Regions from separate parts of the Cytobacillus solani genome, predicted to be linked through region 2. Evidence: riboswitches for the same ligand, from Rfam matches in the RefSeq annotation. Region 2 holds a riboswitch; each other region holds the start of a gene.
The links. Region 2 has a riboswitch for cobalamin ahead of FI644_RS19565 (anaerobic ribonucleoside triphosphate reductase). Riboswitches for the same ligand answer to the same signal wherever they lie in the genome.

Region 1 (11,101 bases), 2.5 Mb from region 2:
CATCCAAGATAGGCATGACGCTTATTTGCTTCCGTCAGCCCATGGCGAAATAATGCAATAGCCACAGTATCATCCATAGCACAAGCTCCATCCCTTCTACACTCGCACCAAGCACATCCCCTGTCATACCGCCAAACCAGCTGATAATTTTCCTAGAAAGAATAAGCAGGAACAGTATGGATACGACTGTGAAAACAATCATTCCGAATAAAAGATGATTAAATAATATACCCGCTGCCGCAAGAAGAAGAATGACATAAATCGGATAAATGACAAGTGTTCTTTTATTCGATGCATTTTTAAACAAAGTACCTAACCCTTCTTTTTTCGCTGCTTTTACCTTTAAAAGTAAAACACCCATCACCATTTTGCTAAAAAAAGGGATCGCTGCAATAAAAAGATACGTAGCCGGAAGAGCCTTCTGCGTGATTTCATACATAAAGAAAAATTTGGCGGTGAGCAAAACAATAACAGAAAGGACACCAAATGCGCCTGTTCGCGGGTCCTTCATAATTTCTAGCCTTTTCTCCCGGTCTCTATATGAAAAAAAGGCATCGCTTGTATCCATCCAGCCGTCCAGATGAATTCCCCCTGTGATAATGATTCCTGCAAGCCAGAGAACCAGCGCTGCAGTTAACACAGAAAACGGAGTCCAATGAAGAATCGCGTAAAACAGCGACGCATAAATGCCACCTTGTATCAAACCTAGCAGCGGAAAGGTCTTAATTGCTTTTTCAAGATGATCCTTATCCATTGGCAGTTCGACTGGAACAGGAATGGAGGTGAAAAACTGAAAATTAATTAATAATCCTTTAAGCCATTTCATTTTCAGTTCTCCAGCTGAATATTATTTCCTTCAGCTTTTCCCAATTAAGATGCGCCACTAAGTGGGCGGCCAGCTCATCATATTTTTGATCCTTTAGCTTACTAATATAAACAGTTTCCTTTAATGGGATCCCCTTTGCATACCGCAGTCCATTCAGCCATTTATTTCTCCATTCATCATTATGAAAAAGGTGATGCAAATACGTACCGATGATTTTGCCATCATTCCCATAATATCCTTCTTCATTGCCATTGTTTAATAGGAGAAAACGATTTTCCTCCCCTTCACTAAGCTTCGTTTCACCTAAGTGTATTTCATAGCCTTGGATCTGCTGCTGAATGCCTGTTCGCGGATGCAAGGTTCCCTCCGCTCTGACCGTAACCTTTTCTCTTAAAAAAGTTGTTGTTGCTGGGATTAGACCTAAACCCTCTTCCATTAAACCAGCAACTCCAGTATCAGAGCCCTCATGATCTACCAATAACTGTCCAAGCATTTGATACCCGCCGCATATACCAACAATATGCCCGCCTCCGCTTTCAAATGTGTGGAGCCACTCATTAAGTCCTGCCTTCTTAAAAAACCGCAAATCGCGTATGGTGCTTTTTGTCCCTGGCAATATAACCGCATCTGGCTGACCAATTTCGTCAAGATGGCTGATCCAACGAATGGAAACATCATCTTCATAGTAAAAGGGCTCAATATCACTATAATTTGAAATATATGGCGGCTTAAGGACTACAATATCAAGGAAATTCTTCCCCCGATTTCCCGAAGAGGCTGGCATCGATAGAGAATCTTCTCCATCAATCATATGATTATCGATATGAGGGACTACTCCAAGGACGGGGATTCCTGTTCTTTCCTCGAGCCACTGCACTCCATCCTCGAATAGCGAAAGGTCACCGCGAAACTTATTAATAACAATGCCTTTTACTCTTGCTCTTTCCTCTTCAGTTAAGAGCTCTAACGTTCCAACAATGCTGGCAAAGACGCCTCCCCTATCAATATCCGCTACTAAAATCACAGGAATATCAGCCATCTGTGCAACCTTCATATTCACAAGCTCTTTTTCTTTTAAATTAATCTCTACCGGGCTCCCTGCACCTTCCATAACAACAACGTCGAATTCCTGACTTAAGTGGTGAAGGGCGGTTTGAATCGCCTTCAGTCCTTTTTCATAGAATAAATCGCGATATCCTCTTCCAGAAAATGTTTCAGTCGTTCTTCCGAATAATACAACCTCAGATTGCTGATCCGATCTCGGCTTTAACAAAATGGGATTCATCCATACGGTCGCTTTTATCTTTGCCGCCTCGGCTTGAATCCCCTGGGCCCGCCCAATTTCCTTCCCATCAAGGGTAACATAGGAGTTATTGGACATATTTTGTGATTTAAATGGTGCAACTCGAATCCCTTCATTGGCAAAAGCCCTGCAAACCGCTGTCGCTATCAGGCTTTTCCCAACATCCGATGCAGTTCCTTGAATCATGACTCCCTTCATGTCCGTCCACCCCTTTCATTCGTACCGGAATGCCTGCTTCCACAAGATAAGCCTCTTTTGCAATAGTAACTATTTGCTGGTGGAGACTGCCAAGCATTCTGCCATATGTAAAAACAAGCTCATTATTATTGATCATTTCATTAAGAACTTCATTACTTACTATAATTAGAGCACGACAGCTCTTCGCAATTTCCCCAACTCCCTCAATAATCGAACACATTATCTGCTCTTGAAAGAAGGATTCCTTCCATAGGTCTTCCTTAGTGAAAAATTCATTATTTAGTAACGTCGTTAAACAATCAAGGAGGACAACATCATTAGAAGTAAAGACTCTAGAAAGCCGCTTTAAATCCCTTGGCTGTTCCCATGTCTTCCAATTTAGCCCGCTCTTAGTTCGATCTTTTTGATGGCGGGCAATTCTCATCTCCATCTCGGGATCACTCGATTGGCCTGCGGCAATATAATGAAGACTTCCCTCTGTTTGATTCACGATATTAGCAGCAAGCCGCTCTGCAAAACTGCTTTTTCCACTCCGAACGCCCCCGCTTATAAAAATTAAAGATGACTGCTTGACCATTCTTTAATCGCCTCCATCAAACGGCTATTATCTTTAGAACCTTTGATTGCAAACCTTAGCCACTCGCCTCTAAGACCTGGAAAGTTCATTGTATGTCTAGGAATAATGCCTCTCTCAATTAAAAACTGAAACAACGGCAGCTGGTCCTTTAAAACCGGGTCCTTAAGTAAGTAGAAATTAACTTGAGAAGGAGAAAATTGAATTCCCTTTTCTTTATAAAATCCAAAAAGACGCTCACGCTCTTGTTTGATCATGCCTCTTGTTTCAATCATATGCGATTCACTTTCAAGACACCATTCACCAGCCATTAGCGCCAGCGCATTCATGCTCCACTGAGGCTGAAAAGCCGACAGCTCCTCAATTACTGATGGAGCTGCCATTAAATAGCCAAGGCGTAAGCCGGGAATCGCAAACATTTTTGTCATCGATCGAATAATAAGAAGGGTAGGAAAGTTATTTATGTATGGAACGATAGATTCATAATCAATAAGAAAATCATAAAAGGCTTCATCTACAATCAATAGACAATCATTTTTCTCACATGCTTTGATTAATTCAAGCACCAGTATTTTGGGATAAAAAACACCAGTTGGATTACTTGGATTGCAAAAAAACAGCGCATCCGCCTTTTTCAGTTTAGAAGCTATTCCTTCCTGCCACTCCCAGTTGTCAGGTTCCAATTGGTGGTAATCGATTGTACAGCCATTGATCCGGCATGCTTCCTCATATTCCGAAAATGCAGGCTGAACAATAACGACTCTTTTCCCTGCCAGCATTCTGCCAATTAGCGAGATAATCTCGGCACCGCCATTGCCAATCAATATTTGACTTTCTCGAATATCTTCTTTTATAGCAAGCTTCTTCTTTAATTGATAGCCCTTAGGGTCAGGATAATCACTTACTACATCATAAAGCTGATCCCATTTCTCCTTTAAAATCCTTGGCGGTCCAAGAGGATTAATATTCGCACTGAAGTCTATCTTTTGGTCAGGCATCGGTATTCGTAATGCTTCAAATAAATAATGCGGGTTAGCCCCGTGTGCAGGCCATTTCAATGAGCATCCCTCCCAGCCATAAAAGTAATAGAAAAATAGGAACCGTACGTGCAACAATTGTATTCGCTTTAAGTATGTGACTCTTCTCTAAATGAATAAGAGGATCCCCCATTTTTGCCCGGTTAGAGACGATGCCTTTATAATAATTAATGCCACCTAGCTGAATTCCTAGGATTGCCGCAACAGCCGCTTCTCCCCAGCCACTATTCGGACTTGGATGCTTTTTTGCATCACGCCAGACAATTTTCCATGCCTCTCTGACATTCATATATTCGGGCTGACTGCTGACAAGCATACAGATAGAAGTAATTCTGCTTGGAATCCAATTCACAGCATCATCTAAGCGAGCCGAAGCCCAGCCAAATTCTTGATACTTTTCATTTCGATAACCAACAATGGAATCACATGTATTAATTGCCCGGTACATCAGCGCTAAAGGCGCTCCGCCAATCAGTGCCCAGAATAAAGGTGCTGTAATCCCATCACTTGTATTTTCAGCAACCGTTTCAATTGCTCCTCTGACGATTTCAGGCTCTTCAAGTTTATCTGTATCTCTTCCAACAATGTATGATAGCTTCTGCCTAGCCTCTTCTATATCTCCCTTTTCTAAAGGAGCATATACAGAAAGAGCGGCCTTTTTTAAGCTTTTCTGGGCAATAGCAGTAGAGATCAAAATTCCTTCTGCCACTATTCCAGCAAGGGGATGAATCCAAAAAAATAAACGAACGATTAGAAAGGAAATTCCACCTACAATAAGCAAAACCGTTAGCAGCATCCCAATTCCTTTCGCTCTTCGTGAGGTTCCCTTATTCCAGCTTTTCTCTAGTTTATAAATCAAAGAACCGATCCAGCGAACAGGGTGCGGCCAATTCTCTGGATCTCCAATTATCCGATCTAGTATACAGGCAAATGTAATAGCAAATAGATGAAAAGTAATCATTTCTTTTTCCTTTTTCTAGACTTTTGGATGGCCATCATTGTGCATTCATAGACGCCTTTTCCAATTAATTTTCCTAGCGGTGTAATCGTTCCGGCATAGTCTTGTCTTTGCCCCTTTTGAGTGGCCGCAATTAATATACTATCCGTTGAGGTTCCTGTAGCAACGGTTCCTGTTACTGCATCCATAACTTCTAGATCATGCATCGCTTTCACCTTCGCTTCAGTAGCAGTCATAATGCTTTGAATGAAGGCTTCTTCTGTTAATTCTCCATTAACAAATACCCAGGTATTGATTGTTCCTGGTGTCTTATTAAAGGTATGCTCCTCGCTTCTTGCTGCATCAATAGCATTTCCTACTCCTGCTGTCACAACAATAAAGGCAGAAAAATCATCCGCCTGATAGAGTTGATGGCTCACATCCTCAGGATAAACGGCTGTCATCATCCCAACTGTTTCCCCAGGTTCAAAGTGATAAGATTTTAAATAATTGACCATTTCTCTTCGATGATCACTGCAATCATAATCCTTATCCACATGCCTATTCACAAAAAACTGATGCCATCCTGTTCCAGATCCGACAACGCCAGAAGACATCGTTCGAAGCGGAATCGGACACTTAAGTGCAATATATTCTTTGGATACTTCTAATAAGGATTCATCAATTGTAAAGCTTCCTTTTTCCTCAGAAAGTTCTTCTGGGAGCAGCACCATTTGCGGTGCAGGTACTTTCGGATGAGGCTGTTTCTGTATCTTCGTTCGATAAACCTTCCTAATTCGTTCTTCACGGAGGACTTCATTTGGAGTATGGTTAATATTAATTTCACCATTTTCTAATAGCAGCAGCCGATCACAATATAATCCTGCTAAATTTAAATCATGAAAGATAGAAATGACGGTTAGTCCTTTCACCTTCGTCCATTCCTTCAGCAAATCAAGTAATTCTTTCTGAAAGGAAAGATCAAGGTGATTCGTTGGTTCATCAAGAAGCAAAATTTCCGGTTCCTGAGCAAGTGCCTGAGCAAGAAAAACCCGCTGCCTTTCGCCGCCTGATAACTCATGAATAGGATGATCTTCAAAATGAGCGACACCCGTTTGTTCCATTACCTGCCTCACGATTCTTTCATCATCCGCAGACCATGTTTGAAACCAGCCTTTCTGATGTGCATACCTGCCAAGCGAAACCGTTTCCTTAACTGTATAAGAAAAGCTCTGGGATGTATGCTGAGGCAGAACAGCAACTACCTTCGCTAATTCCTTTGCCGTATACTCCTTAATCGGGATTCCTTTTAAAAGAATTGTTCCTTCGGAAAAAGGAAGTATCCCGCTGAGCATTTTAAGCAAAGTTGTTTTCCCGCTGCCATTAGGTCCTAAAATTCCGAACAATTCGCCCTGTTCCAATTCAAAGGAGACATTTTTCAAGACTGAATCAACTGAATATCCGCCTGTTAATTGCTGTACACTTAGCATCATCTACCCTCTTCTTTCCTTTCTTCTATTCATCAATATAAGCCCAAATACAGGTGCACCAATAAGTGCTGTAATGACACCAATTGGCAATTCAGTAGGAGAAATAATGGTACGGGCCACAAGATCGGCCAGAATGAGAAAGCCTCCACCTGCTAAAATGGAGAGCGGCAATAAATGCCTATGGTCCGGTCCCCATAACAGCCTTGTTAAATGCGGAATAACAAGTCCAACAAACCCAATGGTTCCTGAAACCGCAACGGCAGCCCCTGTTAAAATAGAGCCCGCAATTAATATCGTCATTTTTCTTTTTTGGACATTTACCCCAATATGCTGTGCTCTTTCTTCCCCAAAAGACATCGCATTCAATTCCCTGCTGTTTATAAGCAAAAGAAGCGAACCAATGATAAAGAAAGGAAAGATAATTTTAATATACGCCCAGCCTCTCATTGAAACACTGCCTAGCAGCCAGCCAATAATTTGTCTTAATTCCTCACCCGTAAGCGCAATCATAAGCGAAATAAGCGACCCTAAAAAGGAACTAAATATAATACCGGTTAGAATGATTGTTTCTACTTTCATCGATCGGTCAATTTGGCGGGCAAAAAATAACACCAAAAAAATAGTAATAAATGCAAAGAGAATACTGAATAACGGCAGAGTAAACATGCCTGCAACTGGAATGGAAATACTAAAGAATAATGTCAATACCGCGCCAACTGATGCTCCAGAGGAAACACCCAATGTATAAGGATCAGCAAGAGGATTCCTTAATAAACCTTGAAAGGCGGCTCCCGCAATTGCAAGAGACGCCCCAACTAAGCCTGCTAAAATAACCCTTGGCAGACGAATATTTAAAACAATATTCGAATACATCGGATCTATATTTTCATTTGGTGCGATACGAAAAATTTCTGCACCAATAATTTTAATAATGTCTATCACCGGAACAGAGACTGTTCCTATTGATATCCCAAACAGCATCGCAATGATTAGAAATGCTGCTGCAATCAAGTAGGCAACGAACTTATTATTTAAATACTTCAGGGTAAACAGCTTTTGCAAGTTCCTCTACTCCTTCAACAAGCCTTGGGCCTGTGCGGGTAACCATATCAGAATCTACATCCACGACTTCCTTATTCTTCACAGCGGTGATATCCTGCCAGCCATCTCTGCTTGTTACATTTCCAACTGGATCTTCTGTATAATATCCGTGAGTTGTGATGATTACATCCGGGTTTCTTTCAATAATTGCTTCTGGGTCCATTGGAATCCAGCCATCTTCCGTTACAATGTTCTTCGCATTAATGGTCTGCAGCATGACGTCCATGAACGTATTTTTACCAGGTGTAAAAATTTCTGGAGCAGGTGCTACTTCAACAAAAACAGTTTTCTGATCCTCTGTTTTTATTTCCTGTGCTTTTGCCTTTATTTCTTCAAGTTTTTCTTTCATGTCAGCAACAAGTGCTTCTGCCTTATCCTTTACGCCGTTTGCTGCACCAATCATTTCAATGGATTGATACACTTCATCGAAGTTTTTCGCATCATTCACTACTAGTACCGTAATTCCAGCATCTCTAAGCTGCTGGAGGCCCTCTGCAGAATTATGTGCACCAGATGCATGCGCAAGGACAAGATTTGGTTTTAAAGAAATGATTTTCTCTACATTAAATTCCATGCTGCCAATCTTTTCAATTTCATTTACTTCTTCAGGATAATTATCGTAATCGTTCACTCCAACAACTAGGTCTCCTAATCCTAATCCGAAAGTGATCTCTGTATTGCTTGGAATCAATGATACAATTCTTTCTGGCTTCTCTTGTATGACAACCTCATTATCAAGCGCATCTTTGATGGTGACTGGAAATGCTGGTTCTTCCTTTGGAGCTTGTGTTTCCTCACCTGATACATTTTCATTTTCCTTTTGATTATCCAAACTTCCTCCGCACCCAGCTAAGAAACCAACTGCCAGCAAAAGTGCAAATAATAATGAATAAAGCTTCTTCATTCTATCTTTCCTCCTAATTGAAAAAACATCTCCACAATTGATATGGAGATGTTTGAATAGGCATATCTTCAAAAGAGGTATGAAACCTGTCAAACACCCCCTATCCTCGTAGGCTGTGGCGCAAAAAGATCAGGCAGGTCTCCTGGCTCATGGTCATTGCTTTACTGCTCCTTCCCATACATCCTCGTACAGTGGCCATTGCAGTATGCTCCCATTTACAGTGGCGGGACCGCGTTGGAATTACACCAACTTCCCTTTTAAGTCTTTAAACATTGAAAGACACCTATCTTTACATATGTATAAAATTTTCCGCTAATTTCGATTATACACGATATTTTTTTGTATTGACGAATAAATTTATGATTTTGTCCAATAAAGTCAAGACAACGGCGAATATAATAGATTTTAGCGGCTTAAACATGAGCTAAACGGGCAATTCTTCTTCATTATCGGCCGTAAACTTTCCATTCACGTGATTTTTTATCAAAAACCAGCTTGGCTTCACAAGGTTCTTTTACAATGTTTTCATATTCCTCGTACATGTCGTCCATGTTTGAAAAGTCACCGATCGTCCATACTGGTATTTCTATTCTTGTACGATTTTGTTCAATATCCTTAATGGAAATAAGAGCGCCTTCTCTCATCAGCGGTTTCAAAAGACGAAGGATATCACTTGAAATTGATGGATAAGACCGTTTCTTCTTTATCCCAAGCAATGACTTTTCAACCTTAATCTGCCCCATTTTTTCAGGAATGACTTCACCTAGTAAGGAATAAAAATCACTGAAATCGCGGTAATATGTTTTATTATACCAACCATCATCATGTGCCAGGTAGACATAACGATTGCTTAGATGATTATAAAAAGGGAGCTTTAAATGTTCTTTCAAATGACCAAGGTACAGCAGCTCAGCTATGGATTGACTTGGCAGTTCATTTAATGCTTCTTCTTCTTCAAAATCAATCCAGCAAAAATCTCCATATACATAGACATCTTCTTCCATTAGCTTTTTTAATTTTTCTTTTGGCACAAACTCATGCAAGGTATGCATATTAAAATCCCCATCTTCATAGCGGTGCTTCAGCAATAGAAGATTATTTAGCGTGGCAAACAACGACTGGGCAAACTGGGCAAACTCAATACCATAAGTAATTGTATAGTGTTCACGTTCATTTATATGAATATAAATAATATCACGAACCCCTTGATTCCTCTTTTTCAATGGTGAAACCTCCGTACATTGTAAATAACTAATAATAAGATCATATCAAAGTATAGCTTATAATAAATCTAATAATGAATATTTTTATTTATATTAACCATAACACATTTTATTCCGCGGCAAAATTTTTTATAATAAGCGTGGCATTATAATATAGATAAAGGTCCGGCGGAAGGAGTGTGAGAAGTTTGATACAAAGCATGACAGAAAATCAGATTACTCTTCACATTATAAAAACATTAAAAGAGAATAAGAAAAAGGAATTTGAATTGATTCTCGATGAATTACAGCCATATGATATCGCACATATTTATGAAAACCTGCCGGAAAAGCATCAAACTCGCTTTTTACTATTTATGAATATAGATTTGATTGCTGACCTGCTCGAAGAACTGAATAAGGACCGTCAGCTTGAGGTATTGAATAAACTAGGAATTGAAAAAACAGGGAAAGTCCTTGATTTAATGGACAACGATGACTTAGCTGTTCTCTTAGACGATTTATCACCAGAAAAAATCGCCTCTCTTCTTTCCGGCATGAAGAAGAGTGAATCAGACATTGTCCAGGATATTATGAAGTATCCCCCTGAAACAGCAGGACGATTAATGACAAATCGCTTTGTATGGATAAGGGATTACTATACGGTAATTGAAGCGGTTGGGAAGCTGAAATCCTTTGCTGAATTTGCTGAAACAATCAATTATTTATATGTGATCGACCAAGACAGAAAGCTTGTTGGAGTTGTTTCTTATCGGGATCTCCTAATCGCAGAACCAGATGAACCCATTCGAAATGTGATGTATGAGCGTGTGATAGCAGTAACCGTTACTACCGATCAGGAGGAAGTAGCTAGACTAGTTGAAAAATATGATTTTCTCGCTATTCCTGTTGTCAGCGACGAAAATGTCTTAATGGGAATTGCGACAGTTGATGATATTATTGACGTTGTCATCCAAGAAGCAAACGAAGATATTGAAAAACTTTCTGCTTCAGGAAAATCGATTGACTTTGAAACGAAGGCTTTTGTTGCTGCCTATCGAAGGCTGCCTTGGCTGATTTTATTATTATTCATAGGAATTGTATCAGGCAGTATTATTAGCGGTTATGAAGATACATTACAAAAGGTTGTTGCTCTTGCTTTCTTTATGCCAATGATTTCGGGGATGACAGGAAATACAGGTACCCAATCATTAGCAGTTGTTGTCAGGGGGCTCGTTTCGAATGACATTAATAAAAATGTCATTTTCAGACTCATTATGAGGGAGTTTCTTGTTAGTTTAATCATTGGAATTGTTTGTGGAGTTCTTATTTCTTTAATTGCATTTTTCTGGCAAGGAAGTGCCATTTTAGGAGCAGTAGTTGGCATTTCTCTGTTTCTGACATTAATCATCGGGACACTTGCCGGGACAATTATACCAATCATTCTTTATCGTTTGAAGATTGATCCTGCAGTGGCATCTGGGCCACTCATTACAACATTGAATGATATTTTCTCACTTGTTACCTAT
Region 2 (10,990 bases):
GCCAAAACTTATATTATCAATGATATGCTAATCATCCGTTTTAAAGGTGTCCTTACTGTTGAAGAAAAACATCTTGTCAATAATACTTCTGGTAAAAAACTTGTAAAACAAATGCGATCGCTTCTCCGTGAAATGTACAGTGAAGATTATGAAAACATCGTAGAACATCACACTGGCTGCAAGGTTCTATCTTCTCATAGCGATATTAGTACAAAAACTGGAGAAAGAATTGAAGTGTTCATTATGGATAAAGACTTAGAGAAATGTTTCAGCTGATATTTATAGATTATTCACTTCACAGAATTGACGGACATTCATATTTTTTATTAAAGGCGGGAAAGCATGAGGAAATCCTCTTGTAGATTTATTGTTAACGCTGTCGGAAAAGGCGGACAAACTTATTTAACCCATTGTCAGGACAAACATGAACTAAAGAAATGGTTAGCTGAGCATCAGGATGATTTATTAATGAATGAGTTAAAAATCATAGATAGGAAAATGCATCCGTTACTAAAGCTATTTTCTAGAAAAATATAAACATTGCAATCTATAGAAAATATAAACATTGCAATCTATAGAAAATATAAAGCCTGTCAATACACCTTTGTTATAAAAGGGTTTTGACAGGTTTATTAATGTTACCTTACTTGTTTCACTGGATTTTAACTATTTGATTACAGTCCTTATAAAAATTTCAATCGTTGTCCCACATCCAAGTGAACTTTTGACGTTTATTTCACCATTGTGTGCCCTAATGATATCCTTCGCAATTGCCATTCCTAGACCAGATCCTTTGTGTGATTCTCCAGTATTTGTGCCCCGATAATAGCGGTCAAAATTTCTGTCCAATTCTTCTTTTTTATTCCTTTTCCTTGATCCTCAATCCTAATAGTCGTTCTAGCATTCTTTTCGACTTTTACGATGATTTTAGGTTACTCATTCTTCCATAGGTCATAAATCTCCATACCTTCTCTAGCGGTCCCATCTTAAAGTACTTAAACCAAATGACACTAAAGATGATTTGGAGGGCATAAATCAAAACTGAAATGATGATAATATCATTTGGTGATACAGCCTCAAGACCTAAAACTGAGATGATTACCAGCCCAATAATGCTTTGTGCTACATAATTAGTAAAAGCCATTTGTCCTACACGCGCAATTGGCTGGAGAAATTTCGCAATGAGTTTATTTTCTAAGATTAAAAATAAGGTAGATAAGTAAAATAAAGTCGTAGGCAATACACCTAATGAAATGATTGTATCGAGACTTTGGCTTTTTGCTTGGGAAGAAAACCATATCCAAATAGAGAATCCAATAAATAGAGGCAATGTCCCCGCTTGTATCCATTTAATTTGTTTGGACCACTTGCTAATATGCATAATCCATTCTGCTTTTGCAGCCAAAAATCCTGATAAGAACATAATGAAGATGGCAATTACATCATTAGCAAGAAACGCAATAATATTAGTTAATATACCTATATCAGAAACATATAGCATAATTAGGTTCGAAATAATATGAAGACTTATGATTACCCCAAGCCATTTGCCTATTATCGATATCTTTGCATGGTAAAAAGGGATAAGAAATAAACCTATGATGGCATATATTGCTAGGATCGAACCCCAAAAAATAAATATATGAATAATCCCCAGCAATAACAGAGCCATTAAACGTCGGAAAAATCGTAGTCTTGGCTTGTCTCCACGGCTTTCAGCACGGGAAGCGAATATATAAAACCCGATTCCAAATAAAAATGAAAAAATCGAAAAGAATTTCTTTTCTATAAAGATATCAATTAAAATGTCAATCACGCCATTTATCCCGCTATAGTTTGGCATTGGCCCCCCTTCTATAACAATCTTAAATGCTCCTACATTAATAAACAAAATACCTAATAACGCAATTCCACGTATAATGTCTAATGAAATGATTCTCTCTTTTTGTGTAATGGATGGATTCATTCTGTTAAACTCCTTAATAATTGTTTTATAATTGTATAATCATCATAGCTCACCTACCTTACACGAAATGAATGTAAACCTTACATAAACCTTAAATAAAAATAACTCCGTTTACGAACGGAGCCATCCAATAGAAATACCTTTTCTATTCATTTCTTTAATAGAAATTCTGCAATTTATCACACATCGCGGCAGTTTAGATATTGACGATCTTATTTTAAATCTGTTTGGAATTTTTATTGGTTATTTACTTTATCCTGCATTCAAAAGAATATTTCAGCTCTATTAAACAGCAAAACCCGTTCGCTTTTATTCATTGCGAACGGGCTTATTTTTTCTTATTCAACTAATGATTTACTAGACGGTTATTATTTTTCTGAAAAAAAGAAAGCCAAAGAATGAGAATCCCAATTAATAGTAGGCCGCTTGCAAGTAAAAGGCCACCTGTATCAAAAGTTAATCTTGGAAAATCAAGCCATTGAAGAAGTCCTTGGCCGAATAATAGAAGTTTATTTAGAAGGAATCCTGCAAAAAAAATTGAAAAACCGAGAATAGATAACCATTTAGAAGTGATAATATTCATCATCTGATATTGAGCTAAAATAAAAATACTAACAAAGCCTAATAAAGTAAAATGTAAATAACCTATAACAATACTTCTCGTATCATAGATTAAATTTGCTAAAGTAGGCGATATTAATCCTAACTCCATTGTACTTTTAAAAAACAACAACAAAAAGGTTATGTAAAGACAAGTTATAGTAAATTTCGAAAAGTGACGGGCAAGCTCTCCTCCAATTGCTTTAAAAGCAACCAAGGTAAAAATAACTCCAATCCATTGTCCAATACTCCCAATAGCTGCAAGGATCATACTGATTTCACCTAAATCGACCCACAAAATACTAGAAAAATAACTTGGGAACAAGGAGATTATATAGAACCAAAATCCATAGCTTATAAAAGAGCTTTGAATAAAAATATTTTTCGAATGGACAAGAATGATAAACATACCGACTAAGAATAAATATAGCCAGCCATTATATTGAAAGTGCAAATAAAAATAAATCGCAACATCAAAGAATATCGAATCCTTAATCCCGTTTGCCGAAATATATCCAAGTGAAAATGGGCCAAATGATGAGATAACTAATGTTAATAAAGAGGCTTTAATAAATAATAACCCTGACTTTGGCACTTCATTCTGAATTTTTAATTGCCGTAAAATAAATACTGCTGCCCAATATTCTACAAAAATATGAATACTAGACATGACGATAGAAATGATACCGTACCCCTGGTATAAGAAAGCGGCAAACATCAATAGGGATGTAAAAAATAACGTCATGGTCAGTGCGATTGCCTGATTCCGCTGCCTAATCGTACGCCAATATACAGACAGGAAAATAATAAACGCACCCAAAAATGCCCATCCTAGAATAGCTAAATGGGAATGCCCATGAAGCACATTTTCATACGGAATCGAAGTAGTCGGATTAAATGGGACAATACGCATCCAAACACCTGACAAAGCTGTTAGCGTAAAAAAGAAAAATGTAAAATGAACAAATAATCTTGGCACTGCTCTCTACTCCTTATTATTGTTACTTGCGATATGTTTAAGCCTTCCTAAGAGTTCATCGGAATTTTCTGCTGCAATGAACTCACCGTCTACAATCGCATATGGGGATTTCTTGCACTGCTCACATTTGCTTTGACAGCTGTATTCCTTATATTGAATATGATTCTGATTCAGGAAACGCTCATAATCAGGGCTATTTTCTTCGTTTAAAAACCGATCAAGATTTTTTTCACAAAAATCAATTTGAACCTTTTTTTGTTTTGAAAATAATTTAGTCAATCGTTTCATAGCAGTCACATTCCTTATTAAGTTGGAATCTTTTATAAACCATATAATTATTAACTGCATTAAATATATCTCTAAATTAATTAGGCAATCAAATATTTCGTTTTTCTAAGACACCTAAATTTAAAATAAAGCTCAATAATTTCACATAAAGTTCAGAATTACAATATTCCTATACAAAAAATGGCGCTTATCCATTAAGGAGAGCGCCTGATTAAAATGGAAAAATTAACGGAATGATAAACATCATAACAAGGAACATGACTATTTGTAAGGGGATTCCTATCTTTAAAAAGTCACTGAATTTATATCCTCCCGCTGTCATGACCATTGCATTTGTTGGGGATGCAACTGGAGTTGCAAATGCCATGCTCGCTGCAGCCGCTACCGTTATTAAGAATGGATAGGGGCTAACCCCGATATTCATAGCCGCATTCATCGCAATCGGAGCAAATAACACCGCAGTTGCCGTATTACTAATAAATTGACCGAAAACCATTGTAATCAAATAAATACCAGCTAACACACCTAATGGTCCATACCCGCCAGCTACATCTATAATACCTTCTGATAGAAGCACCATTCCCCCTGTTTTTTCTAATGCCGTTGCCACAGGGAGCATGCAGGCGATTAACACAATACTTTCCCAATTCAAATGGCCATAGGCATCATCCATATTTCGTAAACACCCAGTGATGATCATAAGAACAGCACCGATTAATACAGAAATAACAGTTGGGAACACTTCCAGAATCATCATTGCAATCATTAAAAGCATGATTCCACCAGCAATTGGTGCTTTTCCATTTGCTGCTGCCACGCTTGCGTGCTCTTTCGGCTGACCAACGACCACAACATTTTTGGTTTCTCTTGAAAGCAATTCGATTTCTTCCCATGAGCCTTGTACAAGGAGAGCATCTCCAAAACGAAGTCGTACATTGGACATATCCTTTAAAATATAAGTGCCTTTTCGATTAATTCCAATAATATTCAAATTGTATTTTTCTCTAAACCCAATATCCTCAATCGTTTCATTAATCAAACTTGAATGTGGTGTTAACAGTACTTCAGCAATACCAAGTTGACTTGAAACTAAATCATTCTTTGATTGATCTGTTTCAAACACAAGCTGATAATCTTTGGCTAATTTCTCTACTTGGCTTTTCGATCCTTGAATATAGAGGATATCTTTACCGTGTATGACACTCTTTGGTCCAGCCATTTCTTGATAGGTAATAGGTAAAAGATTCCTGCCCTCAGCTGATTTACGGTCAATTTTCAATATACAAAGATGATACAATGCTGGAATTTTCAATTCAGATAATGGCCGATCCACCATCGGGGACTCAATTAGTACATGAACACGATGTAAGTTCTCGTCCAAATGATAATGCTGAATGAGTTCCTTTGGAGAAAGTTGAGTATTGCTCATTTGTTTCTTATTGTTGCTATTCGGTAGCAGGGCTTTTCTGACAATCATTAAATAAATAATTCCTGTTATGACTGCCGCAATACCGACTGGCGTAATATCAAAAAAACGAAGTCGCTCAATACCATGATCAACAAGGACTTGACTGACAATTAAATTGGGGGGAGAAGCGATTAGTGTTAATAATCCTGATAAGCTCGCAACATAAGAAAGTGGAATCAAAAACTTTGATGAGCTCACCTTCATACTTACAGCAATACTGATAACAACTGGCAGCATAATCGCTACCGTCCCTGTATTGCTCATAAAGGCTCCTACAGAAGCAACAATGACTAGCAAGAGAAAAAATAACTTTTTCTCGCTATTACTAGTCCAGCGCAAAAGCAAATTACTTGCCTTTCTTGCAAGACCTGTACGAAGAATCCCCGCTCCTACAACAAATAATGCTGCAATCATAATCACAACTGAATTCGAAAAGCCCGCCAGTGCCTCAGCAGGCTCTAAAATACCAGCAATAACAAATGCCAGCAATGCGAGAATAGCGACTAAATCTGCACGGATACGATTACTCATAAAAAGAAAGATTATTAGACCTAGAATGACAAATGTTAATATAAGCTGCATTTTAAAAGTAAACCCTTTCTGTTAAAATCATCTGATGAATAGGCTACTGTACTTCCATTCTCCTATCTATTCCATTATAAGTATTGTTCTCAAGAAAATCATTTTGCTACTGCAAAGTTCATAAATTGTATACAAACGTCTTTTAACTATGTATATGGATAAAGAAAACCATTATTGTAAAGAAAAGACCGTTAGTACTGTTACACCAACGGCCAAAACTTAGATGTTATACAACTCTTATCCCATACCAAGATGGTTGTTCTCTTCAGAGGAAACCTCCATTGTACGAATTTCATAGCTTTCCAACCCAGATGTTATAAATGGATCAGCTTCAGCTATTGCTTTTGCCTCCTCCATGGATGTTGCTCGAATTATCACCATTCCGCCTTTATAGTCAAGAAAAGGGCCGCAAAGAACTAACTGATTCTTCTCATCAAGTTTTCTTAAAAATGAAATATGTTCACGGATGACTGGTTCAGTTAGCTTTTTTCCATGATTAATAGATAATAAAATTACATAAAGAACATTACTATCATAGGGGCTATTCTCCATTCGATAACCTCCTTCTATAATAAGTTTTATTACATTGTTAAACTACTCTAGTTCAGTTTAATAATTCTTTGATTGGAGCTTCCGCGGAATGGCAGTGTGATATCTCTTTTCTCTATTATAAATGGACCATCCACTAGCACATCGCAATATTCCAACAATTCATTGACATGTTTATCCTCGCAGCTTTTTAACTGTTCTAATTTATATCCACTGTATATCCAAATATTTTTATTAAGATTTTTTAATGCCTTTGCTAGTTCTTTTACCTCTTTCGCCTGATAGAATGGTTCTCCTCCCGATAAAGTAATATCGGTGAGTGGATTTGACAGTACTTCATCCATTATCTCCTCCACTGACATTTCTTTCCCGTTTTTAAGATTCCAGCTCTCAGGATTATGACAGCCGAAGCAATGGTGTGGACATCCTGCGAAGAATATTACAGTTCTTAATCCTACTCCATCAACTACAGAATCATGATGTATGCCCATTACCTTCATAAATGTTTTACTCGATTTTTTTCTTCCTGTTTTTTAGCAACATTCCACTTAGACATATCACCTACTAAATACCCTGTAATGCGTCGAATTCTAGAAATATCCGATTCATCAGTCGTATGACAGCTTGGACACTCGTTATGAATAATGCCAGAATAGCTGCACTTCTTACAGTAGTCTACTGGATGATTGATAGAACCGTAGCCAATCTTATTATCGTACATAGCTTTTACTAGCTGATCTATGGCTTGAAGATTATTTTTTAAATACCCATCACATTCGATATATGTAATATGACCGGCATTGCAGAGCTCATGAAAGGGGCCTTCTTTTCTAATTTTATCAATCGCCTTTATTGGATAATAGACTGGAATATGAAATGAATTAGTATAGTAAGATCGATCCGTTATATCCCTTATTTCCCCAAATTCAGCTTGATCTCTTTTCGTAAATTTTCCTGATAAGCCTTCTGCAGGTGTTGCTATAAGTGTGAAATTTAGATTACGCTGTTCAGCTGCTTGATCCGCCTTTTTTCTTAGAAATTCAACAATTTTATAGCCAAGTTTCCAAGCCTCCTCATTCTCTCCATGATGAGTGCCAATTAAGGCTTTTAAAGCTTCGGCAAGTCCAATAAATCCAATGGACAATGTCCCCTGCAGGAGCACTTCTTCGAGTGTATCTTCTCTCCCTAGTTCCTCACTTCCCCGCCATATCCGCTGAGAATATAAAAAGGCAAAATCTTGTGCGCTTTTCTTTCTCTGATATAAGAATCGCTCGTATAATTGTTGAATGACAATATCACAATAATAATCCAATTTATTAAAAAATTGTTCCTCATTATTACTTGTTAATGCTATTTTTACAAGGTTTATACTTGTAAAGGAAAGGTTTCCCCGTCCAATGCTATTTTCCTCCCCATGGCGATTTGCCATTACCCTTGTACGGCAGCCCATATAGGAAATTTCACTTTCTGGCGTTCCATCGTAATATTTAAGATTAAAGGGAGCATCAATAAAACTAAAATTCGGAAAAAGACGCTTGGCTGTTGTTTCTAATGCTAATTGATACAGATCATAATTAGGTTCATCAGGATCAAAGTTTATTCCTTTTTTCACCTTAAATATTTGAATAGGAAATATCGGAGTTTCTCCTTTTCCCAGCCCACTTTGTGTAGCTAATAGAATATTCTTAGTAATCATCCTGCCCTCTTTTGACGTATCAGTTCCATAATTGATTGAAATAAATGGAACTTGCGAACCTCCTCGTGAATGCATGGAATTACTATTATGAATAAATGCCTCACATGCCTGGTATACATCTTGATCAGTTTCCTTCCAAGCAATTTTTTCTTTTTCTTCGGTTGTGTAAGTTGTTTCATACCCATTAATTCGGCTTAAATGCTTTTCAAATGTTAACTTTACATAAGGAGCCAAATCATAATCAAACATCGGATAAGCTTGTCCGCCATGCTGCATATTTTGATTTGCCTGTAAAATAATTGATGCAAGAGCTAATGCACTTTTAATATTTTGCGGCTGCCTCATAAAGCCATGCCCTGTATTAAAACCGGTAGAAAGAAGCTTACCTAGAGGGATTTGACAGCAAGTTGTCGTACCCATTGGCATGTAATCCATGTCATGAATATGAATATAATTTTCCAATACAGAATTTTTTATCGACTCCGACAGTTGATGCTCTATTGCATAGAATTTGGCGGATTCACTTCCAAATTTATTCATTTGACCCATTGGAGATCTTCCGTCCATATTTGCATTCTCATTCATAATTTCTTGATCTGAAGCATTTGTTATTTCCTCAAAACTCTTAATTAACCCCCATGTACTTTTGTTCACCTTGTAGCTTAATTGTCCCATTGTAACTCCCCCATTACTTCATTTTCCAAAAATTCAATTACGTGGTTTGCTTTTTAACCTCCTTACTTTTTCTAAACCATGATGTATCCAAGGATAATAAGAGAATAAAAAAACCACTTCTCTTTAGAGAAATGGCTGACATCACGTTGACACACTTGCAGAAAAATTCTACAAATCTACCATCGTTCCATCCTCCCAGCTCCCGAAGAAGATAACACGGTATAAATAAGGCAGGTCTCCTGACTCATGCTTCATTTTTTTCAAACACCTTCCCATCAAAAACGACAGTGGTTCTTGTTTGAATCATCAGCATTTACAGTTGCGGGTACAGTTCTGGTTTCACACCAGATTCCCTTTTCAGCCCTTGAAAGAGCACCTCATTTATCTGGTTAACACTATATATAGTGTATTTACCATAAAACAAATACAACATATCGTATTTGCATCTTAATTATATTGAACTGACTTTATTTTGACAATAGTTATCTTAATCGTAAGTAAAAAAAAGAAGAGTAAAATCAGCACCATACCAATTTCACTCTTCTCGTTATCACTTATTCTCATATAAATGATTTCTTAATATTTTCTGCACTCTCTGCTGTTTGTTGGATATATTCTGCGATTAATCGATTATCTGCTGTGATTGTTTCAATTGATGCATTTACTTGCTGCAAGCTTGCTGTTGCTTCCTCAATAATTGCAGCAAAATCATTTGTAGATGATTCAACTTTTTCACTATTTCTTCCCACTTTTTTAGACAGAGTGTCAAATTCCTGAAACTTTTTATTTACTTTTTTCAGCATTGAATGAAGTTCAGAGAATTTTTTTTCCACTTCGTTAGATGATTCGACACTTTGGTTCAAATTCACACTGCTGTCTTTCATATTTCCTTGGGCTAATTCATTTGTTTTGTTAACCTCTACGAGATTTTCAGTAATTTTAATTGTGATTACTTTCGTTGTATCAGCTAATTTTCTAATCTCTTCTGCTACAACAGAAAATCCTTTCCCTGCTTCACCTGCTCGCGCAGCCTCAATTGAAGCATTTAATGCCAATAAATTTGTTTGCTCTGTAATTTGCTGAATTTGTTGTGCAAATTGATTTGTTTCTTCAATTTTTTGAGTTAATGTCCTAAAGTTTTTATTAAGCTCCTTAATAACCATTTGTAAGTTATCCATCTCATTCATTAGATGCTTTGCTTTCAATTGACCTTCCTCAGCAGCAATACTAGATTGAACAGATTCTTCAATAAGTTCCTTAGTTGACTGATTCATATCATTCAAAACCACTAAATTATTATGTGCATTGGTAGCAATGCCTGAGATTTGTTCACTCTGAACCTGGCTGCCTGCTGAAACTTCACTTATGGCAATTCTCATTTCATCTTGTGAAGATACACTAAATTGAATTTTTTCATTCACCTTACTTAAACTGTCTACAATGGTAAACAGCTCTTTTTCAAGCTTAACTTTTTGTTCTTCCTTTGCTCTTGAATTTGCTTCTTCTTGATCCATATATTCTTGGAGCATTTTGTATTGCTTATCATTCAAATGAATTAAAACGCTTAAAAGGACCGTTGATAGCAAATATATTAGGAAAAACGATGCAAATTCCTCTTTCAAGTAAGCGTATGTTGCTACTGGAAAAAAACTATTATAGGAAAGGATGATTAAACCAAAAACAATACCGATTCCAAAGATTTTTTTATTAAAGGGAACTGCAGCAAAAATAGTAAAGAAAAATACACTAATAACACCAGCTAGATTGCCCCCCGTTATTAAAGTCGTAATCAACATACATGTATTCATTCCTATGACAATTACATAGGGAAATAAATACTCTCTCTTACTTTTATTCGTCATAAAATAAACAATAGGATAGATAATTACTTGTACTAGGTTTAGCATAGTCATTATAGATTTCGGGTCTAATGCGAACATACTGATTAACCCAATGACCGTTGATATCAAGTATATTGTTAGCATTAGTTTGTTTTTACTTTTCAAATCCATTAGCTTTAATTGTTCGATTGCATTCATTTTGTTCCCCCGCTAGAATAATAATTACTTTTTAATATTATCGGCTATGTTAGGTATTTTTCGATAAAAATAATAAAAGCTGGAACAATTTATTTTCCTAGTGGATCTCTTTAAAACATTAGAATTTAATTGAACTTCATTTAGCTAA
Region 3 (11,101 bases), 2.5 Mb from region 2:
GGTCAAAATTTAGGTGCAAACCAATTGAAACGGGCACGCCAGCTTGCGCGTTCCGCTTTTGGTATAAATTTATGGGTTGGCGTCGTGATGACTGTTGTTGTTGTATTGTTTGGTGATGTGTTTTTACGATTTTACGGGTTAAGTGGGGAGATTTATGATTTTGCTCTTACATTTCTAACCACTACAGGCTGCTCGCTCGTACTTGAAGCTATTTCCCTTGCATTGAGTGCTGTTTTACGCAGCTATGGTCATACAAAAGAAGCAATGGTTATGACGGTCATGATGAATATTATAAGTGTTACAGGTTACTTTATTGCAATTAAAGGCTGGTTTGGTATACCAGTAACAGGGGTTGCAGGCGTTTCGTATTCTATCATTATTGCGAGGATATTTCTCGTTCTAGCTTTGCTTTACTTTGTTTATAAAATTTTATATTTAAAGTTTTCTATAAAAGATATTTTTTCTATTAGTAAAACAGATACTAAGGAAATCTTTCACATCGGGATTCCTTCAGCTGGAGAAAATCTTTCCTACCAGCTTTCGCAAATTGTGATCACAAGCTTTGTTGCCATGATTGGAGACGATGCGCTGGCGGCTCGTGTGTATATTATTAATCTTTCTATGCTCTGCTATTTATTCACCATGGCGATTGCACAAGGGACTCAGCTGCTGATTGCGCGTTATATTGGAGCGAAGGACTATGATAGAACCTTAAAACGAGGACTTAAGACATTAAAAATATCGATGGTTGTTTCGTTAGTTGTGTCGCTAGCAATTGCCCTTACTGGCGAGCCAGTATTAGCCGTGTTTACAGACGAATCTAGCATTATTTCGATTGGACTCCCTGTTCTCTGGGCCATTGTATTTATTGAACCTGGACGTGCGATGAATATTGTATTGATGGGGTCTTTAAAATCTGTCGGCGACGTTCGTTTCCCTGTTGTTATAGGCATTATTTGCATGTGGGGAGTCGCGGTCATATTTAGCTACCTTTTCGGAATTATCTTTGGATTAGGGTTACTTGGAATTTGGATAGCTCAAGGTTTTGATGAATGGATTCGTGGAATCTTTGCGCTAAGACGCTGGTTATCTAAGCCATGGTTAAAGAAAAAGGCAGCAAAGTATGAAATGGCAACAGATAGAGGATTATAAGGCAATTGAGAAAAGTGGGCGAGTCACGATAAAAAGATTCGTCCACTTTTTTTTGCTTTGATTAAAAAAGCCCAAAAGGGCAATTCTTATCTTTCACAGGCATAATTATCTTTATCTCTGTCCATTTTAGACTGATAAGCTGGATGATCAGAGGAAACACCATTTGGATATACTTGTCTAAGTTCTGTACAATTTGAAAAGTACTCGCTTCCTCCACTTGAAGAAGTTGTGCTAGTGGATGATTCATTAGCATTAGAACTAGCTGTTGATGTATTCATACTTGCAAGCTGATCCTTTAAGCTGCTTACCTCATTTTCTAGCGATTTATTTTTAGATTCCAGCTCTGTGATATGTTTGTTTAGATTCGTTTTTTCAGCTTCCGCACTTTCAACAGCTGAAACCTTAGTTGACATCTCTTTCATTCTTTATTTAGTTTTTCATTTTGTTTTGATAGCTTATCGTTTTTTAACTTTAGTTCTTTATGAAGATAATGGCGGATATAATCGTAAAGACGGCCAATATATTGAAGATGACGGCCAAAATACTCGAAAGAACGGCCAATATTTTGAGGATGACGGCCAATATCCACAAAAGCATGGCGAATATATTAGTTTCTTCATAAGACTTTCAAACTCGTTTGATTTGCTTGTCTAAACTCCATATTCAAATAACTCAAAACAATGCTATAATACGAGTTGAGAATATTGCTTGACCAATTGAATCTTACATAGCTAGTAGGTGCCTTGTCGTTGGATAAGGTTAAAAGGGAAGCCGGTGTGAATCCGGCGCGGTCCCGCCACTGTTATTCGGGGATAACCTCGCAGTACCACTGTTCCAGATATGGAATGGGAAGGAGAGGAAGTCATGTTACCCGTAAGCCAGGAAACCTGCCTATTTAGCTTGCCAACGAAATCCTTCGTGGAAAAGGATAGGCTTAATCAGTATAAATTTATTTTATTTGTCTGGTTTTCGCATGCCTTGTTTCCGAATGGAAGCAGGGCTTTTTTCGTTGTTCAGGACAAGACTTCAAGATATCAAGCTCATCTCGAACCATAAATGAAGGGAAGAGGAATGGGTATGAAAAAGTTTTTGGCATTACTATTGACCATGCTAGTAGCGATGACTATCAGTGCTTGTGGGTCAGGAGATGATAGGGCAGAAAAGGACAGCTCTGCTCAAAAAGCATCGTCAGAAGTTGAAAATAACGGAAGTTCCGAAAACGAAACAAGTGAGAAAGCAACGGTCTACCCGCTTACAGTGAAGGATGCAACGGGTCTGGAATTAACTTTTGAAAAAGCACCTGAGCGTATTGTTTCCACTTCTCCGTCAGAGACGGAAATTCTGTTTGCTTTAGGCCTGGGCGATAAAATCTACGGAGTCTCAGATTTTGATGATTACCCTAAAGAAGCGTTAACAAAGCCGAAAGTTGGAGGGGTAACAAAGCCGAATGAGGAAGCAATTATCGCGGCCGATCCAGATCTAGTGATAGGCGGCATTTCAATGAAAGATGATATTGTCGAGAAATTTCGTGGGTTAAGTCTTCCTTTATATAAAACGGAGCCGAAAAAGATAGACGATATTTTAAACAATATTATCCAGATTGGCGTCATTACAGACACGCAGCAAAAAGCAGAAGAGCTAGTGGCACAAATGAAGGAAGATATTAAAACAGTAACAGAAGCAGCTGCAACTATTAAAGAAGAAGATAAGAAAAAAGTATATATCGAATTTTCCCCAGGCTGGACGGTGGGCAAGGGTGAATTTATGGATGAATTGATTACGATGGCCGGAGGAGTAAATATTGCCTCAGATTTGGAAGGCTGGAACGCAATCAATGAAGAAAAAATCATCCAGGATAACCCAGATGTGATTTTGTATACTGCTGGTACTGTTGATGATAAGTCTGGCAAACCGCTAGAAGAACTAATTACATCAAGAAATGGTTGGGAGAAGATTACAGCCATTCAAGACAGCAGCTTGACAGGAATAGAAGGGAATATAATGTCTAGACCTGGTCCGAGAATAACAGATGCACTTACACAAATGGCTGAGGCCATTTATCCGGATTTGTTTAAGAAATGAAAAGAAGATTAGCACTATGGGGGGGAGCGGGTTTCGTTCTCCTTCTTCTTTCAGTGGTTGTTAGTTTGTCACTTGGATCAGCCAATCTGCCTCTTTCGCATGTGTGGGGAATTATACTACACCAGCTTCCATTTTTAGAAGATGTCATAGAGACAAACTGGGCGGCCTCATCGGAGCAAATTATTCTAAAAGTTCGTTTGCCGCGGGTGTTTCTTGCTATCCTTGTTGGAGCGTGTTTATCACTTGCTGGGGCTGGTTTTCAAGGAGTATTGCGCAATCCGTTAGCTGACCCGTATACGCTTGGGGTAGCATCTGGTTCAGCAGTAGGTGCAGCTTTCTTAATTTTATTCGGGTTTCATACAATTTTATTTGGTACTTGGACCATCCCGCTTGTTGCATTTGTGACCGGGCTAATCAGTTTGCTTGTTGTGCTCCGATTAGCCAATGTACAAGGAAAGTATAAATTAGAAACCATCATTTTATCTGGTGTTGTTGTTTCTGCTTTTTTAGGTGCCATTGTTTCCTTTATGGTGTCCATGTCCGATCAGGTGGTGAATGAAATCGTCTTTTGGCTAATGGGGAGTTTAGCTCTTAGAGGCTGGTCATTTACCTTTGTGCTCATGCCTTATTTAGCCATTGGGATTGTCGTGTTGCTATCATATGGACGAACATTAAATTTATTCGCATTAGGAGAGAGACAGGCTGCGCATTTAGGTGTCAATATTAAGCGTACACGGCTAGTTGTATTGATCGTTTCCACCTTAATTACTGCTGCTGCAGTATCGATCGTTGGGACGATTGGCTTTGTCGGACTTGTTGTCCCGCATTTAGTGAGATTAATAGTTGGACCAGATTACCGACTATTACTCCCCTTGACAGTGATCTTCGGTGCAATATACGTGCTTTGGGCTGATACAATTGCCCGTACATTACTTAGCCCGACGGAGATTCCACTCGGGGTTGTGACCGCCGTTCTTGGTGCACCATTCTTTGCATACTTGCTTCGTAGAAACAAGCAAATGTCAGGGGGGAATTGATGGATGATTATTGAAGTCGATAGGCTGAGTAAACGGTTTGACAACCAGTCAGTGCTTGAGGAAATTAGCTTTTCAGTTAAACGTGGAGAATGCCTGGGGATTATTGGACCGAATGGAAGCGGAAAGTCCACGTTACTAAAGCTATTGTCAGGTGTGGAAACTTCAATGACTGGAAAAATTGAAATTAATCGGAAACCGATTGAACAATATACTCGAAAAGAACTAGCCAAATGGATGGCTGTCTTGCAGCAGGAATCTCTGCCTCCGATTGGATTTACAGTTAGAGAAGTAATCGAGATGGGACGATTTCCTTTTCAAAATTGGCTTGGAGAAGAAACAACAGACATTGATCGGCTTATCGATGCGATTCTCGATAAAATGGGGCTGAATGATTTGAGTGATCGCCAACTTGAAAACTTAAGCGGCGGAGAGCGGCAGCGAGTAGCCCTTGGTAAGACAATGGCACAGCAGCCAAAGCTCTTGATGCTTGACGAACCAACCACCTATCTCGATATAGGCCATCAAGTACTCTTAATGGATCGGATTCGGGAATGGCAGCTGGAGGATGATTTGACAGTTATTTCGGTTCTGCATGATTTAAATTTAGCTGCCCTCTATTGTGATCGATTGTTGCTTTTACATAATGGGAGAGTTGTAGCAACTGGATCTCCAGAGGATATCATTCGAACTGATTTGATTGAGGAAGTATATGGTACTGCACCTATAGTGATGCAACACCCTGTTTATGGATTACCGCAAATTATCCTTCAGGGGGATAGTATTAGCCAGCGGAAGGACCCTGCAAAGAAGAGAGTAGGAAAGCTGGAGATCATCCAATAATTGTCCGATACATTGGAAGTTGTACAAGTGAGCTTCGAATTTTTCTAATAGTTATGCGTTTTATAGATAAGAGGAGGGATTTGTATGAGTAAACCAAGTAAGGAACGAGGATTAACACTTGTTTACACAGGAGATGGCAAAGGAAAAACTACGGCATCGATAGGGCTTGCCGTAAGGGCATATGGTCGGGGGAAACGAGTGCTAATGATTCAATTTATTAAATCTCCCCAGCGTACGTATGGGGAGAAACTTGTTTTTGATAAGCTAGGAATTGAAATGATCCAAAAAGGGATTGGATTTACTTGGACAAAGACGCCTGAAGAGCATCGTGCTGCACTTAAAGATGCATGGACATATACGAAGGAGCGAGTGATGGCAGGTGAGCATGATCTTGTCATCTTAGATGAAATCAATAACGCACTGACAATCAATAGTTTTCCCATTGACGATGTGCTGCCACTTCAAGAAGTACTTGATCTCATTTCACAACGCCCACAAGGGATGCATCTTGTTCTTACGGGAAGAAACGCAAATTCAAAGCTCATTGAAGCGGCTGATCTTGTTTCAGACGTGACTGTATCAAAGCATTATTATGATGAGGGAATACCAGCTGTTATGGGTATAGAGCTTTGAGATAAAGTGATAAAAAGAAGCGTATAAAAAAGAAAGGGGAGAACCGTTCTGATGAGAATTGTATCATTATGTCCAAGTAATACCGAGCTTCTCGGATTTATGGGGTTGACTTCAAATATCGTAGGTGTGGATAACTATTCAGACTGGCCTTTACAGATTAATAGTTTGCCTCGACTAGGTTCTGATTTAGATATCGACATGGCTGCTGTTGAAGCTCTTCAGCCAGATTTAGTTCTTGCTTCATTATCGGTGCCTGGCATGGAGAATAACATCGCGGGCCTCCAGGAGAGGGGACTGCCTTTTATCACGCTTAATCCAAAGAGCTTGGCTGATATTGGGGATAATATGCTTGAGGTGGGGAAAGCAACAGGACAAGAAGCGATTGGGGAGGCAGCATCCCATAAATATAATGGATTGTTGGAGACGTATAAGGAGTTTGGACGGAAGGTTGAGGAACGGCCGCGGTTATATTGGGAATGGTGGCCCAAGCCTGTATTCACTCCGGGTGGGACGAATTGGTTAACGGAAATCAGTCATATAGCTGGTGGTTATAATGTATTCGCAGACAACGAGCGGGCAAGTGTTAAGACGGATTGGGAGGATGTACGCAAGCGTAATCCTGATTATATTTTGATGGCGTGGGTTGGTGTAAAGGAAAAACAAATGAAACCGAGATTGCTTAAACAACGGCCCGATTGGCCCGAAATGAAGGCAATCAAGGATGAGAAGATAATTGTAATGGAGGAATCCCTTTATTGCAGACCATCTCCACGACTATTACTCGGTATACAAAAACTAGGTGTTTTGCTTCATCCGGACCTTTTTCCTGCCTATGATGAGCAGAAAGCAGAGGAATGGTTATGTCCATCAATCGAATTGTAGTAGCAGGAACGGGGAGTGGTGTTGGGAAAACGACTGTAGCTATCGGCCTAATGGCAGCTTATAAAGCGCAGGGTTATACGGTGCAAGGGTTTAAATGCGGCCCTGATTATATCGATCCGACTTATCAAACCGCAGTGACAGGTAGAAAATCTCGAAATTTAGACAGCTGGATGTGCAGTTCCTTAGCAGTAAAGGAGATTTTTTTACGGGGGTGTCAAGGAGCGGATGTGGCTATTATCGAAGGGGTAATGGGGTTATTTGATGGGAAGGACCCGCTTTCTGATACAGGGAGTGCTGCGGAAATTGCCATGATTACTAATAGCCCAGTGCTGCTTGTAGTTGATTGCGGCGGGATGGCACGAAGCGCAGCTGCAATAGTGAAGGGCTTTCAAACGTTATCCCCCTCTGTTAGTATTTGTGGGGTTGTGGCGAACCGTGTGGGAAGTGCGGGTCATTACGAGTTAATTCGGAAAGCGGTAGAATCAGAATGCGGAATTCCTGTTATTGGCTATCTATCAAAGGATGATCGGCTTCGCATGCCAGAGCGTCATCTTGGACTTGTTCCTTCCATTGAACGCGGAGAACTTACGCCTTTCTTCGACTTACTCTCAGAAACAATTCAAAAGAACTTCGACTTGGATCGTCTATATCAAATAATGGGCACAGAAACCATGGAATCCCCGCATATTTTGTTTGGAACACTGAAGCAAGAGAGTCAAGTAAGAATGGCTGTTGCATTGGATGAAGCATTTCATTTCTACTACCCCGAAAATTTAGAGCTGTTAGAGCACTATGGAGCGGAGCTCGTCTTTTTCTCCCCGCTTAAAGGGGAACAGGTCCCTCCAGATGTACATGGTCTATATATTGGTGGTGGATTTCCGGAGGAATTTGCAGCAGCTTTATCAGTGCAAAATGATGTCCTCCTATCTGTTCGGGAGGCTATCCAAAGTGGGATGCCTACGGTAGCAGAATGCGGCGGATTCATGTTCTTGTCCGAATCGATTGAAACGGTTGGCGGAGAGGAATATCCGATGGTTGGCATGATTCCTGGCAGGGTGAAGATGCGTACGAAGCTTGCCGCACTTGGTTATCGGGATGTAACGGGAATGGACAAGAATTACTTAATTGGACCGAATGACCGGGCAAGAGGACATGAGTTTCATTACTCAACTTTCGAGTCATCTCAGGAATTTACTTCAGCATATACTACAACTGGGTCAAGAGGGACAAAGCAAGAAGGCTTCTTATTAAATAATCTTGTAGCCGGCTATACACATATCCATTTTGGTTCCGCGCCAGAACTCGTACAGCGCTGGGTGGAACAGTGTATGGTGTTTAAAAACAGGGATTTTCAGCGCATATAATATATCTAATAGTTTGATATTTTAAAAAGAAGAAGCAGGTTCCCAATAAGGGTTAACCTGCTTCTAGATTTTTGTATAGACCTGCACTTGATTTCGTCCATTTCTTTTTACTAAATACAAAGCCTGATCGGCTTTATTCAAAAGCTGATAAAGTGTCTCCTCTGCATCTATCGTAGCCTCAGCAACCCCCATACTTAAAGTAACTGAAATATCGCCCTGATCAGTAATCAGAGGCTGTGCCTCTACAGACTTGCGCATCTGATTAGCTAAATCTTCACCTTCAATTTCTGTTCCGTCCTTTAGTGCAAGAACAAACTCTTCTCCGCCATATCGGGCAAACAGCATGTCTTCCTTCAATTGTGATTGTCAAACCTTTACTGTGCATGTATAAGCAATTGATCACCAACAGAATGGCCATAGGTATCATTCACTCTTTTAAAATACTCAATATCAATCAAAATATCGTAAATGGCGCTGAAGCCTTCTTTGCTACAGCAAACGCTTGCTCACATTTCTGGAAAAAGGCACGACGATTATAAACTTTTGTTAGGTCATCATAGTATGCTTGATGCTCTAGCTCCATCTGCAGTCTTTTTAGTTCCGTGATATCGGTATATAAGCTGTTAACTGCGAATGCACGATGGATACCTCTTTTTTGCTAACGATTTATACTTTAATGTAGCATATTTAAAAATAAATGTGGATGCTGTCTTTTTCCTATCTGTATCAATACGGTTACTATAAATGAGGAGAGATATAAATGATACTAATTACTGAATATTTTATCAACAAGTGACATCTAGTATTTGTTCAATATATCGACGATAATGGCGAATATATTTGTATTAGCGGCGAATATATCGAAGCTGACGGCCAATATACTCGAATGTTTGGCGAATATATCCATTGCGACGACGAATATTGGACATTCACAAGTTCCACTAGTTTAAGAATTAAGGGAAGAACCCCATTTAATTTGCAACAATGTTTGCGAAAACAGCCAATAGTTAAGTAAACAAAAAGGAGACTGGAGAATCCAGTCTCCTATATTCATGCCAATTTTAAAATGTGGTTGCTTTATTATATGGAAAAAAATAATAATAAATGATTCACAATAGTGTATGTTATACAGTATAATAAAAACAGGAGTTGATGACATGAGTGAAGCAAATGAACATTTAGATAAGCTAATGCAGGAATTAAGACGCGGCACATTAACAATTGGAGTCTTAAGTCAGCTTTATGAACCACAATATGGATATTCTCTCGTAGCCTCTTTAGAAGAAAAGGATTTTCATGTGGAAGCAGGAACGCTGTATCCCTTGCTACGCAGGCTAGAAAAACAAGGTCTTTTGGAAAGTGAATGGGATACAAATGAAACAAGGCCCCGGAAATATTACCTTTTGAGTGATAGTGGGAAGGTGGTTTTTGAACAGCTTGTTGTTGAATGGAAGGATATGGTGAATAGTTTAGATAATTTGCTTAAAAACAAAGGGGGATCATAAAATGGAGATGATCGAACGGTATGTATACGCTGTTACTCAATTATTACCGCAATCTCAGAGAGAGGACATCGCAAAGGAGCTTCGCAGCCTTATTGAGGATATGCTCGATGAACGAGTACAAGATGGCAAAGTAACAGAAAAAGATGTGGAAGAAGTATTATTAGAACTAGGCGAACCACGGAAATTAGCAAATAAATATCGAGGAACGAACCGATATTTAATCGGCCCAGAATTATTTGACCATTATGTTATGGTGTTGAAAATTGCTTTAATTGCTTCAAGTGCAGTCATGGGTGTTTCATTTATTATTGGGATCATTTTGGATCCACCATCTATATTACAAACGTTTATCTCATTTATTATATCTTTAGTAACTGGATTACCAATGGCTTTTGGATGGACGACGTTTGCTTTTGCAGTCATTCAATTTGCAGGCAATACACATCTTAAGAAGAAAGAGCTGCAACCAAAGCGTAGTTGGAAACCCTCAGATTTACCACCAGTTCCTCATCCAAAAGGACGGGTAAAAAGAGGAGAAGCGATAACCGGAATCGTTTTCTATATTATATGTATTGCGGTTTTCGTTTTTTCCAGTGAGTACTTTGGTGTATGGTTTTTTGAAAATGGAAAGTTTAAAGAGGTAATTCCATTCTTTAATGAAGAGTATTATGGCTACTACCTGCTATTTATCCTGCTGATTTTCGGTTTTGGTATTATAAAAGAATGTTTGAAAATGGTTTATGGCAGATGGACGATGCAACTTGTTTTATTTACAGCTGTCGTCAATATCATTTCAATTATTGGTTTGATCATTGTTATTGCTGAACCGGCCGTTTGGAATCCAAACTTCATGACTCAATTGGTAGAAAGCGGCCAACTAGTTCCACACAGCGATGCATTTAAGACAATAGGTATTATTTGGGAACAAGCAACATTATGGCTGCTTATTCTATTCTTATTTGCATTAGTGTGGGACATCATTGATGGCTTTATTAGAGTAAGGAAAAGCAGATAACATCTGATTATTAATAAAGTACAGTGGATGTATTTGAGCCATTGTACTTTTTATGTGTTTGTCCAATATATCAGAGGTGTGGTAAACCTAAAATGAAAATTACAGATACTTAATTTATTTTCAATTGTAGTATTATTAGGGAGCTAGGTTTTCATCACTTATGTGAGATTGAAGGAGTAGCATGAAATAAGATAGACTGAACTAGGGCTGATTGCTTTAGGTGACAGCACTATTTATAAAAATAGGAGGTCGAATGATGGATAATAACGATATATTAATTCGCTTGCGATATGCGTTAGAAATAAAAAATAAAGAAATGGCAGAAATATTTAAACTTGGTGATATGGAGGTAACAGTACCAGAGGTAGTAAAAATTCTCACTAAGGTTGATGATGAATTTGAGGATGATAGCGACAGCCAAATAAAATGCAGCAACAGTATGTTGGATGCATTTTTAAATGGGCTCATTATTTATAAGAGAGGGAGACAAGATCCGAAACCAGGCCAGCCTGATAAACCAGAACCGTCTTTTACACGTAGCCCAAATATGAATAATATCTTATTAAAGAAAGTCAAAATAGCGCTGGCACT

Region 1: it holds a riboswitch for cobalamin, as region 2 does, so the genes downstream of both, FI644_RS07185 (ABC transporter substrate-binding protein) here and FI644_RS19565 (anaerobic ribonucleoside triphosphate reductase) in region 2, are expected to answer to the same signal.
Region 3: it holds a riboswitch for cobalamin, as region 2 does, so the genes downstream of both, FI644_RS06315 (ABC transporter substrate-binding protein) here and FI644_RS19565 (anaerobic ribonucleoside triphosphate reductase) in region 2, are expected to answer to the same signal.

The regions. Positions count from the first base shown of each region.
Region 1 is NZ_CP041305.1:1,419,455-1,430,555, forward strand. Features, by position in the region: gene FI644_RS07145 (histidine phosphatase family protein) at 1-77, opposite strand, end outside; gene cobS (adenosylcobinamide-GDP ribazoletransferase) at 35-826, opposite strand; gene FI644_RS07155 (cobyric acid synthase) at 813-2,327, opposite strand; gene FI644_RS07160 (bifunctional adenosylcobinamide kinase/adenosylcobinamide-phosphate guanylyltransferase) at 2,242-2,904, opposite strand; gene cobD (threonine-phosphate decarboxylase CobD) at 2,883-3,959, opposite strand; gene cbiB (adenosylcobinamide-phosphate synthase CbiB) at 3,934-4,899, opposite strand; gene FI644_RS07175 (adenosylcobinamide amidohydrolase) at 4,896-6,365, opposite strand; gene FI644_RS07180 (FecCD family ABC transporter permease) at 6,369-7,346, opposite strand; gene FI644_RS07185 (ABC transporter substrate-binding protein) at 7,393-8,370, opposite strand; cobalamin riboswitch at 8,486-8,672, opposite strand; gene FI644_RS07190 (hypothetical protein) at 8,817-9,593, opposite strand; gene mgtE (magnesium transporter) at 9,782-11,101, shown strand, end outside.
Region 2 is NZ_CP041305.1:3,898,139-3,909,128, reverse strand. Features, by position in the region: gene FI644_RS19615 (Na-translocating system protein MpsC family protein) at 1-276, shown strand, start outside; gene FI644_RS19610 (hypothetical protein) at 343-537, shown strand; partial or broken gene FI644_RS19605 (sensor histidine kinase) at 667-926, opposite strand; gene FI644_RS19600 (DUF418 domain-containing protein) at 917-1,966, opposite strand; gene FI644_RS19595 (VanZ family protein) at 2,097-2,255, shown strand; gene FI644_RS19590 (hypothetical protein) at 2,313-3,545, opposite strand; gene FI644_RS19585 (DUF1450 domain-containing protein) at 3,552-3,833, opposite strand; gene FI644_RS19580 (SLC13 family permease) at 4,045-5,883, opposite strand; gene FI644_RS19575 (YciI family protein) at 6,121-6,435, opposite strand; gene nrdG (anaerobic ribonucleoside-triphosphate reductase activating protein) at 6,483-6,932, opposite strand; gene FI644_RS19565 (anaerobic ribonucleoside triphosphate reductase) at 6,929-8,803, opposite strand; cobalamin riboswitch at 9,016-9,198, opposite strand; gene FI644_RS19560 (methyl-accepting chemotaxis protein) at 9,364-10,842, opposite strand; gene FI644_RS19555 (hypothetical protein) at 10,983-10,990, opposite strand, start outside.
Region 3 is NZ_CP041305.1:1,239,597-1,250,697, reverse strand. Features, by position in the region: gene FI644_RS06325 (MATE family efflux transporter) at 1-1,152, shown strand, start outside; partial or broken gene FI644_RS26765 (excalibur calcium-binding domain-containing protein) at 1,239-1,367, opposite strand; cobalamin riboswitch at 1,873-2,061, shown strand; gene FI644_RS06315 (ABC transporter substrate-binding protein) at 2,230-3,234, shown strand; gene FI644_RS06310 (FecCD family ABC transporter permease) at 3,231-4,271, shown strand; gene FI644_RS06305 (heme ABC transporter ATP-binding protein) at 4,275-5,111, shown strand; gene FI644_RS06300 (cob(I)yrinic acid a,c-diamide adenosyltransferase) at 5,196-5,744, shown strand; gene FI644_RS06295 (cobalamin-binding protein) at 5,796-6,626, shown strand; gene FI644_RS06290 (cobyrinic acid a,c-diamide synthase CobB) at 6,605-7,990, shown strand; gene FI644_RS06285 (GGDEF domain-containing protein) at 8,054-8,347, opposite strand; gene FI644_RS27115 (hypothetical protein) at 8,365-8,421, opposite strand; gene FI644_RS06280 (PadR family transcriptional regulator) at 9,148-9,495, shown strand; gene FI644_RS06275 (HAAS signaling domain-containing protein) at 9,497-10,510, shown strand; gene FI644_RS06270 (YehS family protein) at 10,767-11,101, shown strand, end outside.